Reyranella humidisoli: one gene and its partner. The protein of the gene in region 1 interacts with the protein of each later gene in a pairwise test. Links are inferred from orthologs where the notes say so. Each region holds a gene or a part of one and is shown on either strand. Other genes may lie near its edges.

The links.
Region 2: the proteins of ftsA (region 1) and KQ910_RS10420 interact in binary tests that used the Escherichia coli proteins (3 or more experiments, as listed by UniProt). The link is inferred for Reyranella humidisoli from one-to-one orthologs.

Annotation. Positions count from the first base shown.
Region 1 is NZ_JAHOPB010000002.1:257,297-263,289, reverse strand. Bases 1,815-4,632 are described here. They hold ftsA (cell division protein FtsA), read right to left. Parts: upstream 3,933-4,632; coding sequence 2,697-3,932; downstream 1,815-2,696. Other genes in these bases: KQ910_RS19590 (cell division protein FtsQ/DivIB), read right to left, coding at 3,975-4,632; ftsZ (cell division protein FtsZ), read right to left, coding at 1,815-2,547. Outside these bases: KQ910_RS19605 (outer membrane protein assembly factor BamD), read right to left, coding at 1-695; more of ftsZ, read right to left, coding at 802-1,814; more of KQ910_RS19590, read right to left, coding at 4,633-4,856; KQ910_RS19585 (D-alanine--D-alanine ligase), read right to left, coding at 4,853-5,785; murB (UDP-N-acetylmuramate dehydrogenase), read right to left, coding at 5,782-5,993. UniProt on the Escherichia coli protein: Essential cell division protein that assists in the assembly of the Z ring. May serve as the principal membrane anchor for the Z ring.
Region 2 is NZ_JAHOPB010000001.1:2,137,730-2,140,642, forward strand. It holds KQ910_RS10420 (rod shape-determining protein), read left to right. Parts: upstream 1-893; coding sequence 894-1,934; downstream 1,935-2,913. Other genes in the region: KQ910_RS10410 (acyl-CoA dehydrogenase family protein), read left to right, coding at 1-203; KQ910_RS10415 (hypothetical protein), read left to right, coding at 363-701; mreC (rod shape-determining protein MreC), read left to right, coding at 1,976-2,875; KQ910_RS10430 (hypothetical protein), read left to right, coding at 2,877-2,913. UniProt on the Escherichia coli protein: Forms membrane-associated dynamic filaments that are essential for cell shape determination. Acts by regulating cell wall synthesis and cell elongation, and thus cell shape.

The sequences.
Region 1 (5,993 bases):
GCTTCCTGCGCCTCGCTCTTCACGCCGAGCGAGAGGTAGCTCTCGACCAGCCGGTGCAGCGCCTCCGGAACGTGCGTCGTCGTCTGGTAGCGTTCGATCACCACGCGGTAGCGGTTGATGGCGCCGACATACTGCTGGTTCTTCTGGTAGTAGCGGCCGACGTCCATCTCCTTGCCGGCGAGATGGTCGATGCAGAGCTCGACCTTGAGGCGGGCGTCGCGCGCATAGGGCGACTCCGGAAAGCGCTTCACGACTTCCGCCAGTGCGTCGAGCGCCTGCTGGGTTGTGCGCTGGTCGCGGCCGACGTCGGAGATCTGCTCGTAGAAGCAAAGAGCCTTCAGGTAATAGGCATAGGGCAGGTCGCGATGGCCGGGATGGAGCTGGATGAAGCGATCCAGCGCGATGATGGCTTCGTCGTACTTGTTCGACTGGTAGTAGGCGAAGGCCGCCATGATCTGCGCCTTGGTGGCCCAGACCGAATAGGGGTGCTGACGGTCGACTTCCTCGAAGTTCTTGGCGGCCGTCTTGTATTCCTGCTGCCCGAGCGCATCGAGACCGCGATTGTAGAGCTGTTCGACGGGGCGCTCGACATACTTGTCGTCGTCCGAGCCGCAGGCGGACAGGCCGAGCATCGCCAGCGAGAGCGTCAGCCCGGCAATGATGCGTCGTCCCTTACTCACAACCAACTTCGACATGTCCCATCCGTGATACTTCGGCCCGGCGCGTTATATCACGCGCCTGCGAAAAAAAGAGGGGCCAACGGCCCCTCGAGAAGATGCGTGGATAACCGAAATTCCTGCGTCAGTTGGCTTGCCGCCGCAGGAAAGCCGGAATCTGCAGATCGTCGTCGTCGCGGGCGGGCTTCGCACGCTCCGTGACATCGAGGCTGATCGAGGTCTGGACCGGTGCCGGTCGCGACGCGGCCGCCTTGGGAGCCACGGGCACGACGTTTTCCGGCGCGGTCCGTGCAACTGTCGGCTCGGCCGGCGCGGCGGCCGGTGCGGTTGCCGCGGGCTTCGGCGCCGAGAAGGCCCCGGTGATGCGCTGGAAAAGGTTCGGCGCGCGGCTGTCGGTTGCCGGGCGCGCGGCCATCGGACGCGTGACAGCCTCTGCACGGACCGGCGCCGGCTTGGGAGCCGACGGACGGCTGACACGCCAGTCGTTCTCATCGACCAGCGGGCGCTGCGGGGCGGCCTGGACGGGCGCCGGAGCCGGTGCGGCCGCGACGGGGGCCGGGATCGGCGCGGGCGCCGGGGCGACCGGCGCTTCCATGACCGGCGCGGCCATCACGGGTTCCTCGACCACCGGCGCTTCGTACACCGGTGCGGGTGTCGGCATCGAGGCCATGATCGGCGCGGCCGGAGCGGCTGCCTCGACCGGCGCCGGCGCGAAGGCCGGCGGCGCAACGGCCATCGGCGGCGCGACGGGAGCCGCCGGCATCGCAGGCGCCATCGCAGCGGCCGGCATGGCAACGCGACCGACCGGTGGCGCGACCGGACGGCTGAGCGCCGGCTGGCCTGTCTGCATCGGACGGTTCATGTCGAGCGACAGGTAGTTCGGCGCAGGCTGCTGCGCGGCCATCGCGGCGATACCGGTGGCGACCACTGACACGCGCATGCGGCCCTGCATGCCGGCATCGAAGGTCGAGCCGAAGATGATGTTGGCGTCGCCGTCGACTTCCTCGCGGATGCGGTTCGCGGCTTCGTCGACTTCGTGCAGCGTCATGTCGAGGCCGCCGGTGATGTTGATGAGCACGCCCTTGGCGCCCTTCATCGAATGATCTTCCAGCAGCGGGTTGGAGATCGCCGACTCGGCCGCGACGCGGCTGCGATCCGGACCTTCTGCCTCGCCCGTGCCCATCATCGCCTTGCCCATCTCGCCCATGACGGTGCGGATGTCGGCGAAGTCGAGGTTGATCAGGCCCGGCATGACCATGAGATCGGTGACGCCGCGCACGCCCATGTGCAGCACGTCATCGGCCATCTTGAAGGCGTCCGCGAACGTCGTCTTCTCGTTCGCGATCTTGAACAGGTTCTGGTTGGGGATGACGATCAGCGTATCGACGACCTTCTCCAGCTCCGTGATGCCCTGCTCGGCCGACTGCATGCGGCGGCGGCCTTCGAAGTGGAAAGGCTTGGTGACGACGCCAATGGTGAGGATGCCCTGCTCGCGCGCCGCGGCGGCGATGACGGGCGCCGCACCGGTACCGGTACCGCCGCCCATGCCGGCGGTGACGAACACCATGTTGGCGCCGTCGAGAAGCTGAAGGATCTCCGGCAGCGCCTCTTCGGCGGCCTGACGGCCGACTTCCGGACGGGCGCCCGCGCCGAGACCCTGGGTGATGGTGATGCCAAGCTGGACGCGCCGGTCGGCGAGCGATTGGCTGAGCGCCTGCGAATCGGTGTTCGCAACGATGAACTCCACGCCTTCGAGCGCGGCGCTGATCATGTTGTTGACGGCGTTTCCGCCCGCGCCACCGACACCGACGACGGTAATGCGCGGCTTAATCTCGGACTCCGTCTGAGGGAGACTGAGGTTGATGGTCATTCGGTTTTCTCCACGCAAACGAGGGGTTATCTGCTCGGAGCAACGGCGTGGGCATCCTGTTTGAGTAGAAACCCTTCACCGCCACCGGCTTTTTCTTGTCTTTATGTCTATAGCCTGTGGGATTTGCCTCATCCCGCACAACATATTGCCTAAAAGTTTTCTCTAATCCAACTGCCAATCCGGCCGATTCGACTCGCCGGTGCTTCGCTCGACGCCGGTTGAGCCTGCGCGACGGCGTGATTCTGGAGCGCGAAGGAAAGAAGTCCGGCCGCTGCGGAAAACGCAGGCCCGCCAGTCGAATCCGCGAGTCCCGCCAGACGCAGCGGCGCGCCGGTGCGGACCTTCTTGTTGAGAATCGCAGCGGCGACTTCGGGGACGCCATCGAGTTGGCAGCCGCCACCGACCAGAACGGCGCGTCCACCGGCCAACTTATCCACACCGGACGCTTCGAGTCGGCTGCGCACGAGTTCGAACGTCTCCTCGACTCGCGGACGAATGATGCCGACCAGGATCGAACGCGGAATGTGGTTGGGCCGCGTGCGATCTTCCTCGCCGATCAGCGGCACGTCGATGATGTCGTACTCGTCGTTGGGCTTGATGACGGCGCGGCCGATCTGCGTTTTCATCCGCTCTGCATGCGCGACCGGCGTCGACAGGCCACGGGCGATGTCGCGCGTGACGTGTTCGCCGCCGACCGGGATCGAATCGACGTGGACCAGGTGGCCTTCATAGAAGACGGCGATCGAAGTGGTGCCGGCACCCATGTCGATCAGGGTCACACCGAGGTCACGCTCGTCGGAGACCAGCGAGCTGAGGCCCGCGGCGTGGGCGGCGACGACGCGGTCGGCGATCTCGAGATGGGCGCGGCGCACGCAGACCTGCAGGTTGCGCATCGCACCGCTCGCCGCGGTCACCAGATGGACGTCGACTCCCAGGCGCTCGCCGAACATGCCGCGCGCGTCGCGGACCGGGGTTCCGTCGACCGTATAGCCGATGGCGGCGGAATGGATGATGTCGCGGTCGGCGGTCTCGGCCGGAAGCTGGATGTGCTGCTGGACACGACGGACGTCGCGCTCGCCGATCTCGTGATGGCCGATCGCCACTTCGAGGCTCTGATTGTGCGAGGCTGCAGAACCGCCGCTGACGCCGACGATGACGTCGCGGACCTGCTCGCCACACATTTCCTCCGCGGTCGACACCGCCGAGGAGATCGCCCGGGTGGCCGCTTCCATGTCGATGATGTTGCCCGAGCGCATGCCGAGAGCGGGCTGGTGGCCGATACCGACCACCCGAAGTCCCTGGCCGTCGACCCGCGCCACGAAGCACACGACCTTGTTGGTGCCGATGTCGAGCGCCGCAATGACGCCATTTCTCGTCTTCGCCACGATGTCCCCCGTCTACGCGTACACTTCCGAGTTTTTTCGATTCTACGCTGGCCCAGGCGTTCCGTCGCCAGGATTGCGCTTTCTCAGATAAAGTTTGTCGGGCAGTCGCAGATCGACGACGCCGAATTCACGCGACAGCAACTTGTGCTGACCGTCGAGCTTGGCGAGATGCTGAAGGGCCGCGACGGCGTCCTCCTCCGGCAGCCAAATCTCGACACCGTTGTTCAGGATGAGATTCCAGCGGCGCTGTCCAACCCACACGGCGGAGCGAAGCTGCTGCGCCACGGTCGGCTCGTAAGTGAGCAACAGCAACAGGTCGCCGACATGGTCGGGCGCACCGGGACCGCCCAGCAGCAGGAGCTTCTCGGCGCCGGGCGGCATGCGGCTTGCCCGCACGGTGCGGCCATTGGCATCGATCAGCGTATACTCCGTGCCGTTCTGCCAGATCGCGACGGCGCGGCGCTCCTTCATCGTGACATAGAGCGTGTCTGGCAGGCGGCGCTCGACCGTTGCCCACTCGACCCAGTCGATCGCCTCGAGCCGCTTGCGGGAGGCCTGCAGGTCGATGCCGAGCAGCGAATCGCCCCGGCTGACGTTCAGTGCGGCGAGCAGATCGGCCCGTTCGACATAGTCGCGCCCCTCGACGGTGACGTCCGCGAGCTTGAACGGCGTGATGGCGCCGACGACGGTGTGCGAGATGGCCTCCAGGCGGCTTTGCGCCTCGACCAGCCAGCCTTCGCGCCAGGCCCACCAGCCGCCCCCGCCGCCGCAGCCCAGCAACAGCACGATGGCGCCGAGCAGGACGGGCTGCTTCCAGAACGGACGGGCGGCCTTGCGGATCGGTCCGCGCTTCTTGCGCCGGTCATAGTCGCGCTTCGGCGCGGCGCCGGCCTTGGGCGTGGCCGTCTTCTTCGCGACGCTCATGTCGGATGCCTCGCGTGCTCGACCATCCATGTCATGAGCTGTGACCACGAGATGCCGGCCCACTTGGCCTGTTCCGGCGCCAGCGACAGCGGCGTCATGCCGGGCTGGGTGTTGAGTTCGAGGATGACGAGACCGGAGGTGCCGGGCTTCGAATCGTCCCAGCGGAAGTCGGCGCGACTCAAGCCGCTGCACCCGAGTTCCTGGTACGCCGCCAGTGCCCATTGCTTGGCGGCTTCGTAGACATCCTCCGGCACCGGCGCGGGCACGAGATGCTCGGTGATGCCGTCGGTGTACTTGGCTTCGTAGTCGTAGAAGCGGGTGCGCGGGCGGAGTTCGGTGACGGCGATCGGCTTGTCGCCCATCACGGCGACGGTCAGCTCGCGTCCCGGCACAAACTTCTCGATCAGCACGCGTTCGCCGAACGCCGCTTCCGCAGCCTCGACCGCCGCCAGGTTGTCGCCGTCGCGCACGATATGGACACCGATGCTCGAACCCTGATCGATGGGCTTTACCACATAAGGCCGCGGCATGGGATCGCCGGCGGCGAGCGAGCGGCGCTCGATCACGCGGCCTTCCGCCACGCGCAGGCCGAGCGACGCAAAGATGTGCCGGGCCAGCGGCTTGTCCATCGCGATGGCCGAAGCCAGCACACCGGAATGCGTGTAGGGCACCCGCATGATCTCGAGGACGCCCTGGATGCAGCCGTCCTCGCCATAGCGACCGTGCAGGGCATTGAAGACCACGTCGGGGCCGCCGCCGGCCGCCGGCCGCAGGAACTCGACCAGGGCGCGCAAGTCGCGCTTCACGTCGTATTCGATGACCTCGTGCCCGCCCTCGCGCAGCCCCTCGGCGCAGGCCTTGCCGCTGACCAGCGAGACCTCACGCTCGGGCGACCAGCCGCCCATCAGGACCGCGACGCGCTTCATCATTCTCTCCCCGCCGGTTCGCCGATGCGCCGGATTTCCCATTCGAGCTGCACGCCGGTCTTCTCCAGCACGCGGCGGCGCACTTGCTCGCCCAGCGCCTCGATGTCGGTTGCCGTGGCCTCGCCGAGATTGATCAGGAAGTTGCAATGCTTCTCGGACACCTGCGCCTCGCCGATGCGCAGACCGCGGCACCCGGCCTCATCGATCAGCT
Region 2 (2,913 bases), on another replicon or contig:
TCGAGGAGACGGCGATCGCCAAGATCCAGGGCACCGACGGCGAGTTCAAGTGCGCCCATCTCGCCATGGAGATCATGGGCGGTGCCGGCTACACGATGGCGCACGACATCCAGCGCCTGTTCCGCGACGTCCGCGTGGGCTCGATCGGCGGCGGCACCAACGACATCCAGCGCAACACCATCGCCAAGATGATGGGCCTCTGAAGTGCGCAAGATCGGTACAGACCTCACCCTGAGGAGGCGCGTAGCGCCGTCTCGAAGGGTGACTTCAGGAACGAGGTGCGCGTTGCCCACCCTTCGAGACGCGCGCCTGCGGGGCGCTCCTCAGGGTGAGGCTGGTCGTTTGCTTGTGAGCGTGTCTTAGTGCGCAAGATCGGCGACGCGTCATTCTTTCGCATCGTCGATCGCCTGCTCGAACCCGGCACGTCGCGCGCCCTGAAGACGTCGTGGACCGTCGACGGCGTCGCCTGGCAGCGCGAGCGGCACTCTTACGCCGGTGCGAGCCACGGCTTCACCGTCGAGGTGACCACGGGGCGCGCCACCGGCGCCGCGCCCTGGACGATGCTCGTGGTGAAGGAATACTGGCGCTCGGGAACCGGCGAGGAACTGAAGTCTCATCAATGGGCGCATATCGAGACGGGCCGTCGTGCCGATGTCGTGGCCTGGATCGAACGGCAGGAGCGGCGGCTGGCGAACGCCTGACGCACCCGCAGCGCGCAACTTTTCAGTCGCGACGAATCACCAACGAGCACAAACAGTGACCATGGGTGCGGCCGTTTGAATCGCCTTGCGAGCCTTGCCTTGCCGGTCTAAACCCGGTCGCACCTCCGGCGCTGGACCTTGGAATAGCGCCAAAAATTCAAGATTTCGCCGTAATTACAGAGACTTAACTCAATGCTGTCGCGCGTCATCGGGCTATTTTCGGCGGACATGGGCATCGACCTCGGTACGGCCAATACGTTGGTCTACGTGAAGGGTCGGGGCATCGTTCTGAATGAACCGTCCGTCGTGGCCCTCACCACGCAGAGCGGCAAGCGTCAGGTTCTCGCGGTCGGCGAAGAGGCCAAGATGATGCTGGGTCGTACCCCCGGCAACATCCAGGCGATCCGTCCCCTGCGCGACGGCGTCATCGCCGACTTCGAAGTCGCCGAGGCGATGATCAAGCACTTCATCTCGAAGGTGCATAATCGCCGCAGCTTCGCCCATCCCCAGATCGTGGTCTGCGTGCCCTCAGGCTCCACCGCCGTCGAGCGCCGCGCCATCCAGGAATCGGCCGAGAGCGCCGGCGCCCGCAAGGTCTGGCTGATCGAGGAGCCGATGGCCGCCGCGATCGGCGCCGGCCTGCCGGTGACCGAGCCGACCGGCTCGATGGTCGTCGACATCGGCGGCGGGACCACCGAGGTGGCCGTGCTGTCGCTGGGCGGCATCGTCTATCCGCGCTCGGTGCGCGTGGGCGGCGACAAGATGGACGAGGCGATCATCGCCTACATCCGCCGAAACCATAACCTCCTGGTCGGCGAGAGCTCGGCCGAGCGCATCAAGAAGACCATCGCCTCCGCCTGCCCGCCCGACGACGGCGAGGGCCGCACGATGGAGATCAAGGGCCGCGACCTGATGAACGGCGTCCCGAAGGAGCTGGTCATCACCGAGCGGCAGATCGCCGAGAGCCTTCAGGAGCCGGTGAGCGCCATCGTCGAGGCCGTGAAGGTCGCGCTGGAAAACACCGCGCCGGAACTGGCCGCCGACATCGTCGACAAGGGCATCGTGCTCACGGGCGGCGGCGCGCTGCTGGCCAACATGGATACCGTGCTGCGCCAGGCGACCGGCCTGCCGGTCTCCGTGGCCGAGGATCCGCTGCTCTGCGTGGCGCTTGGCACGGGCCATGCTGTCGAGAACATCGTGCGTCTTCGCGGCGTCCTTTCTTCGATGTACTAACAGGCCGCGCCGCCGCCCGCTTGGGTTAGAATGGGCAGGAAATGGCGATTCGGGACGACTTCGAGGTAGTCGCGGGCCAGGTGCGCACGGTGGTGCAGCGCTTCGCCCTCGGCCTGCTCGTGATCGCCGCCTTCGGCATCATGCTGGTCGGCAAGGCCGACACCGTCCTGGTCGAACATGCCCGCGTGCTGGCGCTCGACGTGGCGAGCCCCGTCCTGGAGGCCATCGCCCGGCCGGCCGCCTATGCCAACCGGGCCATCGCCGATCTCCGTGAATTCGCCTCCCTGCGCGACGAGAACGCCCGTCTGCGCGAGGAGAATGCCCGGCTGCTCGCCTGGCAGACCGCCGCGCGGCGCCTCGAGAACGAGAATGAGGGCCTGCGCAGCCTTGCCAGGTTCCGAGAGGGACCCGAGGCTTCGTTCATCACCGCCCGCCTCGTGGGCGACAGCGTCAGCGCCTACATGCGCGGCGCGCTGCTCAATGTCGGCCGCCGGGTCGGCGTGGCGCCGGGGCAGGCGGTCGTTACCGGCGAGGGCCTGGCCGGCCGCATCGCCGAAGTGGGCGAGAACAGCTCGCGTGTCCTGTTCGTGACTGACGTCAATTCCCGCCTGCCTGTTCTGGTCGAGCGCACGCGCGAACGGGCGATCCTGGCCGGCGACAATTCACCCCGGCTTCGCCTCGCCCTGCTGCAAGGCGTCGCGGGCGTTCAGGCCGGCGACCGTATCGTGACCTCCGGCCATGGCGGCAGCTTTCCGGTCGGTATCCCCGTCGGTGAGGTCGTGGAAACCAGCGAAGGCAGCGTCCGCGTTCGGCCGTTCACCGATTTCTCCCGCCTCGAATTCGTGCGCGTCGTCGACTACGGCGTGACCGGCCTCGTCGGGGCCGGCGCCCCGCCGCCGCCGGCCGCGCCGCCGGGCGGCACGGCCGTGCGGTCGCGCTGACATGCGGACCGACGGCACGCTCGCTCTCTTGGACCGCT